Regions from separate parts of the Paenibacillus sp. J22FR5 genome, predicted to be linked through region 1. Evidence: predicted binding sites of a transcription regulator. Region 1 holds the regulator's gene; the other holds the start of a gene.
What was found. Region 1 encodes Rex, which represses fermentation and respiration genes when NADH is low (regulators of the CRP and FNR family bind a similar motif). Its sites were predicted from a motif close to TTGTGAAATATTTCACAA; they were not measured.
Positions count from the first base shown of each region.

Region 1 (3,431 bases):
TTTAAACTTAAAGAGATCTATGAGCGCCTTGAAGAAACGACAGATGCTTGCGAAGATGTTGCCAATATTCTAGACAGTGTAGTACTTCGTTACTCCTAAGACACAAAATGTCTCTGTGTACGAAGAAAGTTTTCCAACTGGAAAACGCTAGGAGGAATTCATGTTAATTTATTTGATCGTTATCGTTGTATTAGCCCTGCTATTCGACTTCATCAACGGATTTCACGATACAGCCAATGCGATTGCGACTTCGATTTCTACACGTGCATTAAGCCCGCGAGTCGCAATTATCATGGCGGCTACACTTAATTTTGTGGGAGCTATGGTATCCTCTAAGGTTGCCAAGACCGTGGGAGGCAGTATTGCAAATCCAGCCAAGATCGAAAATGGTGTAGAGGTTGTCATCGCAGCACTTCTTGCGGCTATCATTTGGAACCTGCTGACATGGTATCTATCCATTCCCTCCTCTTCCTCACATACACTGCTTGGTTCATTGGCAGGTGCAGTTATCGCGGGATCTGGCTTGGGAGCCGTGAATTGGAATGGTTTTACACAAATCATCATTATCCTGATCTTATCGCCTATTGTTGCATTCGTTCTAGGCTATCTGATAATGACTTTGATCAAATATATTGTTATTTGGTCAGGAAATACATCACGATCTAAGCTTAATCGGATGTTTCGCTCGCTTCAAATTTTATCTGCTGCCCTGCTTTCCTACTCCCATGGTGGTAACGATGCCCAAAAAGCGATGGGAATCATCGTCTTCGGTCTTGTGGCTGCGGGTGTACAAGATGATTTGAATGTACCAATCTGGGTTAAAATTGCTGCAGCACTCGCTATGGGACTTGGAACCTCCATCGGTGGATGGCGAATCATCAAAACAGTTTCAGGCAAAATCGTAAAAATTGAGCCGATAAATGGTTTCGCTGCTGATTTAACGTCATCCATCGTTATTCAATTCTCAACGTTCGTCGGTAAACCATTATCCACAACACATGTTATTTCCTCTGCGATTATTGGAACAGGAAGCGTTATGCGTTTCCATGAAGTCCAGTGGGGCACAGTGGGACGCATGCTTGTCACCTGGATAATTACGATACCGATTAGCATTGCACTTGCGTTCTCGATCTACTTTGTACTATTCAGACTTATTTTCTAAAAACAAAGGCACGACCCGCTGAAGCTGCGCGGGTCGTGCCTTTTTCTTACTAATCCAGATAATAAGCTAAGCTCTGAAGCTCTGTCGTAAAATCAGCATAATGCACACGTACCTCTGCGGGAACCTTAATAATGACTGGCGCAAAATTTAAAATGGCTTCTATTCCGCAAGCTACGAATTCATTTGCAACATTTTGAGCTTCCGTCGCGGGCACAGTGATGATACCAATCCGTACGCCCAGCTCGGACAATACGGACTTCATTTTATCCATAGGAAGCACAACTAAGTTATTAATAACTTCTCCTGTTTTGGACGGCATTGCATCGAAAAGAGCCACAATTTTCATATCATTTCGTAAGTACGTATTATAATTGCATAGGGCTCTTCCTAAATTCCCCGCACCAACGAGCGCAACTTGGATATGGCGATCTAATTTAAGAATCTGTCGAATCTTCTCAATCAAATAATTGATATCATAGCCGATTCCTTTTTTACCAAACTCTCCGAAATAAGCTAAATCCTTGCGAATCTGAGCAGGATTCAGATCCAACTTCTGACCTAAATCCTGAGAAGAAACGGTGGATACATTATTCATTTGCAACTCGTTTAAATAACGTAAATAAATCGGTAATCTACGGACAACAGCTTCCGAAATTTTTTGTGTTTTCACGAATCTAGGCTCCCCCCATCCATTGCTCAATCCTCGGTAACATTTGTTCGCACGTCATGTGCTCGATCTTAGGACCAGGCAACGAATAGAGGAAGTGCTTCCCGTAATAGGTTTCAATAACACGCGTATCATAGATGATCACGATGCCTTTATCAGACGCTCTCCGAACAAGTCTGCCGAAGCCTTGCTTAAACCGAATAACCGCCTGTGGTACGGAGAATTTCATAAATGGATTCTCATTACGCTTCTTGATATTCTCGCATTTGGCTTCCACAAGAGGATGATTTGGCGGCTGGAATGGTAGCCGTATGATCGCGAGACAGCTTAGCGCATCACCTGGAATATCTACTCCCTCCCAGAACGAACTGGTGCCCAGTAGGACGCACATCTTGTTATCTTGGAACATTCGGGTCAGCTTACTGCGATTGCCGCTGTCAACGCCCTGTCCAAGCACTGTGATTCCATGAGGACTCAGTCTCTCCTTCATACCTGCATGAACAAGCTTCAGCATCCGATTCGATGTGCAGAGGACTAGCATTCGGCCCTTCGTTACCTGCGCTACATCACTAAGCGATGCGATGAGTGCTTCAATAAAAACGGGATCACCCGCTCCTTTAATCGTTGGGAAATCTCGCGGAATCACAACCAACGCCTGCTCACGATAATTAAAGGGAGATGGTAATTGAACAGTTTTCAGCTTCCCAGACTCTTCATCTTCCGGAATTGCTAATCCTAATTGCTCTGCCGAATATTGGAACGATTTATTCACAGACAGTGTTGCTGAGGTCAGGATGATACTATCTTTCGTTTCAAAGAAGTGCTGCTGCAGCAACCCGCTTACATCCGTTGGTACCGAATTAAGCTGGACTGACTTGGCCTTCGCATATGTGCCGGCTTCGATCCAGTACACATAGCCCTCATCTGCCATTTTCATAAAGAAATGCAAGGCATCTCGATGCGCATACAGCTCTTTCACTGTGCCGTTCAGATCGGTGACTAACCCTTGAACCCCGAGTCCATCCTGCTGTTCCTTTAGCTCATTCAGCAATTTATCCAATGTTCGCAGGAGCTCATTCGCATTCAGATAAATGTTATCCTCCATGATCAGCAACTCTCGCCAATTTGAAGGTAAAGTTTCTGACTTCAAGCGCAGCACATATTGCGAAGTTTCCGACTGGGACGGATCACTTCCGGAAGAAACTAACTCGTACATGGCTTCGCTTAAACGTTCCCAGTCCTCTTTGATTGAAATAATTTTCGGGTATAAACCATCAATTGTTTGACTCCAACCCGCTACACGCTCTTGCGCTTCATCCGATTTCTGTAATCGGAAACGAAGCATTGGAAGCTGGCCGCTGCGATTATCCTTGTACAACCATAATAAGGAATGATAAAAAGCCGAAGCGTGAAGTTCAATTCCAAGATGTTTACTCGCCACTTCTTCAAAGTGATGTGCCTCGTCAATCACAAGGTGCTTGTAAGCAGGTAGAAGGCGGTTCTCCGCTTTCATATCCGTAAAAAGGAGGGAATGGTTCGTGATGATCACATCGGCCGTGTTGGCATCATTACGCGCGCGGTGATAGAAGCACTTCTTATACC
Region 1 is NZ_JCAUAN010000002.1:260,728-264,158, reverse strand. It holds gene AC58P7_RS04550 (DUF47 domain-containing protein) at 1-99, shown strand, start outside; gene AC58P7_RS04545 (inorganic phosphate transporter) at 161-1,162, shown strand; gene AC58P7_RS04540 (redox-sensing transcriptional repressor Rex) at 1,212-1,832, opposite strand; gene dinG (ATP-dependent DNA helicase DinG) at 1,837-3,431, opposite strand, start outside.

Region 2 (3,431 bases), on a different contig from region 1:
CAAACTTCCGTCGGTGTGAACAGGAAGCCAGTTCGCGCCGCAGCGGAGATAAGTGCTTCACGTGAAGCTTCTAGCGCCTGAACGCCCATCGCTGCAAGCACGTCGGACAATGTGATGCCCCATTTGGGCGGCATGCTTGGGCTGCCATGCAGCGTAGTTGGCAGTCCGCAGGCTGCAAGCACGAATGCCGTAGGCAACGTTGCGATGAACGTGCGCGTGCGACCATCATAAGGTCCGGCACAGTCTATACTGCCAGCCATCGGATACGTAGTAGTGCGCTGGCGCAAGGCTTGGATGAAGGCTTTGATTTCATCAGGGGATTCCATTTTAATTCGTTCCGCTACGAGAAAAGCACCAATTTGGGCTTGTGTGGCTGTTCCAGTTAAAATGAGTTCTGCTGCTTGAGCAGCTTCTTCATAAGTAAGATCTCTAGCTCCGCGTTTACCGCGGCCGACTTCTTTTAATAGGGATATCATCGTTTACGGCCTCCTTTGTTCTGATCCTGAAGTATCTGATATACCTTGACGATGGAGGTAGCGACGTCTACCATACGTTTACGTTCATTCATAGCCTGTTTTCGTAGGAAATCGTATGACTCAGCTTCCGAGATACCTTTAATCTCGCATAAAATTCGCTTGGCCTGATCAACCCATTTACGTTCTTCAAGCTTGGAAAGCAGTTGTTCACGTTCTTGTTGCCATTCAGTACGTTGGAAAAAATGGTTTACACCCAAAATCAATGCACAGTGAATTTCCAGTGGACTCATCTTGGGACCTACTAAACCATCAATACCCCCATCCATCTTGCATTCATTAGAAGGAAACGTGTGTGTATCACACCACCAGAAGATGGGGAGACTTCGCTCTGCGAGCAATCGTGAACGCCAATCTGCTACTTGATCAGGACTTACTGATAATAATACAGCATCGACCTTTGGGATAATAAATGAAATTTCTTTCATATTAGATGAAGTATAAATTCGGAATCCTAAATCCTTCAGAATTTCATCAGGTAAAGATTCCTTTTCATGAACAGCAGGTGACGGCTCAGAGGAGGCAGCTGGGCGAGTTGGGATAAACTCGTCGATCAATATGAATGATTGTAACATATGAATACCTCCATCTTGAATAACTATGATCTCATGACAACTACATGTTAGGTTTCGATATTATTTATAACTATTATACGGCAATACTATAGCATATACACCTGAAATTTGTCGATATGCTACATGGAATCTGACGTATAAAATATTATGTGTTATGTTTATTGACATGCGAAAGATCGCATCGTATAATCAAGTTAGAAATCGGCACAATGATGTGCCACTAACGAAGGCAACGGCGCCTATCCCCTTACAAATACGTAAATGGATAGGCTTTTTATGTTCAATGTAATGAAGGTATTGAAAAAAAATTCATCTATCATGCTGTTCACGAGGAAGTGGCAGCAGTGGCAATGAGGCCGATAAGCATCCCGCGTTTGATGGGGTATGTTTGTCGGCCTTTTCTGTCAATGTTCAGTCAACGTAAAACAAGGTAGGAATAAAAGAAGGCGAAAAGCCTCACAAAAGGAGAGGGAATTCATGGTCGATCGGAAAAGTTTTATGCAAGTGGGGCACAAAGGGTCTTTGTTCAGTTCATTTTTGTATTTTGACATGAGCTTCATGGTATGGGTTCTCTTAGGACCTTTAGCAGTAATTCTCGCCAAAGATTTTGGGCTGGATGCTGCGCAGAAAGCAAATTTGGTTGCTCTACCAACTTTGGGGGGCGCGGTACTGCGTCTCGTGCTTGGTGTACTAACAGATAAAATTGGTCCCAAACTAACAGGACAGATCGGACTTTCGCTAACCTTAGTTCCGTTATTCTGGGGATGGCAATTCGCTAACACCATGGGAGACATGTATTTCGTCGCTCTCATGCTGGGTATCGCAGGAGCAAGCTTTGCGGCAGCACTTCCGCTGGCAAGCAGTTGGTACCCGCCGCAGTATCAAGGTTTAGCAATGGGTATTGCAGGAGCGGGGAATAGTGGAACGATCTTCGCAACCTTATTCGCGAATCGGATAGCACAACATTATGGTGATTGGCATGTTGTTTTCGGAATTGCCATGATTCCAATTGCGATAACACTTGTTATCTTTAGTCTTCTGGCGAAGGATAGTCCCAATAAACCAGCGCCAAAAACAGTTGCTGAGTATGGAAAAGTATTGAAACAAAGAGATGCTTGGTTGTTCTGTCTCTTATACAGTGTAACGTTTGGCGGTTTCGTAGGTATGGCAACGTATTTGACAATCTTCTTCAATACACAATATGGTCTTACTCCCGTTAGAGCAGCTGATTTTACCACATTGTGCGTAATAGGTGGCAGCTTCTTCCGTCCGGTTGGAGGTTGGCTCGCTGATAAAATTGGCGGTATTCGAATGTTGATGGTGTTATATGGTGTTGTCGCTCTCATGATGGCGGGTATCTCCACACTTCCTACTCTTTCATTGACTACCGTGATGCTCTTTATTGCGATGATGTCTTTCGGAATGGGTAATGGTTCGGTGTTCCAACTCGTGCCACAGCGATTCAAGTCAGAAATTGGTGTAATTACAGGAATTGTTGGAGCAGCAGGCGGTTTGGGTGGTTATTTCTTACCGAAAATCCTCGGTAATCTGAAGCTCTCCACAGGTTCATTTACACCAGGGTTTCTAATTCTAAGCGGTATCGCAATCACTTGCATCGTGATCATCGCGATTGTTCAAGGACAATGGAAACGCACATGGATTGGTGAAGGCGGTAAAGTAAAAGCAGCTCCTTCAGGCAGCATGGATACGGTTCAGGCCTAAAAGATTAAAATGTAGCCGCTGGCTGTAAGGCCAGCGGTAATCCGTAAAGTGTTTGCTCATGCAGCTTGCCCCGCAGGCTGTATGGGCAAAGACGTTACGACTAGCGTCTTTGCCAGTTCAATCGAACTGCTCAAGCTCCATATCCCAATTTGTCATTTGGGGGCCTAGCTCCTAAATGACCCTTTTTCTCAACTATACAAATACGAAGCTTTATCCTAGTAAATGGATGGAAGGATGATCACAATGACAGTCAAAAAAGAGAAGTTAGTCCTGGTCGGAAACGGAATGGCAGGCGTTAACGCCGTTGAACATTTACTAAAGCTGACACCAGATAAATATGAGGTTACGATATTCGGAAGTGAACCGCATCCGAACTACAATAGAATCTTGTTGTCTTATGTACTCTCCGGAGATTCTAAGGTCGAGGATATCGTGATTCATCCTTACGAATGGTATGCCAATAACAACATTACTTTATACACAAATCAAACGATCACAGGTATCGACACTGTTACGCAAACCGTAACAAGCGATAAAGGCCTGACGGTATCCTACGATAAATTAATTTTGGCAACAGGCTCCAATCCTTTCATGATTCCAT
Region 2 is NZ_JCAUAN010000011.1:153,342-156,772, reverse strand. It holds gene AC58P7_RS16655 (anthranilate phosphoribosyltransferase) at 1-476, opposite strand, end outside; gene AC58P7_RS16650 (ANTAR domain-containing response regulator) at 473-1,108, opposite strand; gene AC58P7_RS16645 (nitrate/nitrite transporter) at 1,586-2,830, shown strand; gene nirB (nitrite reductase large subunit NirB) at 3,074-3,431, shown strand, end outside.
Region 2: a site for Rex is predicted at 1,553-1,570, ahead of AC58P7_RS16645 (nitrate/nitrite transporter). Genes of this name have one in related genera too.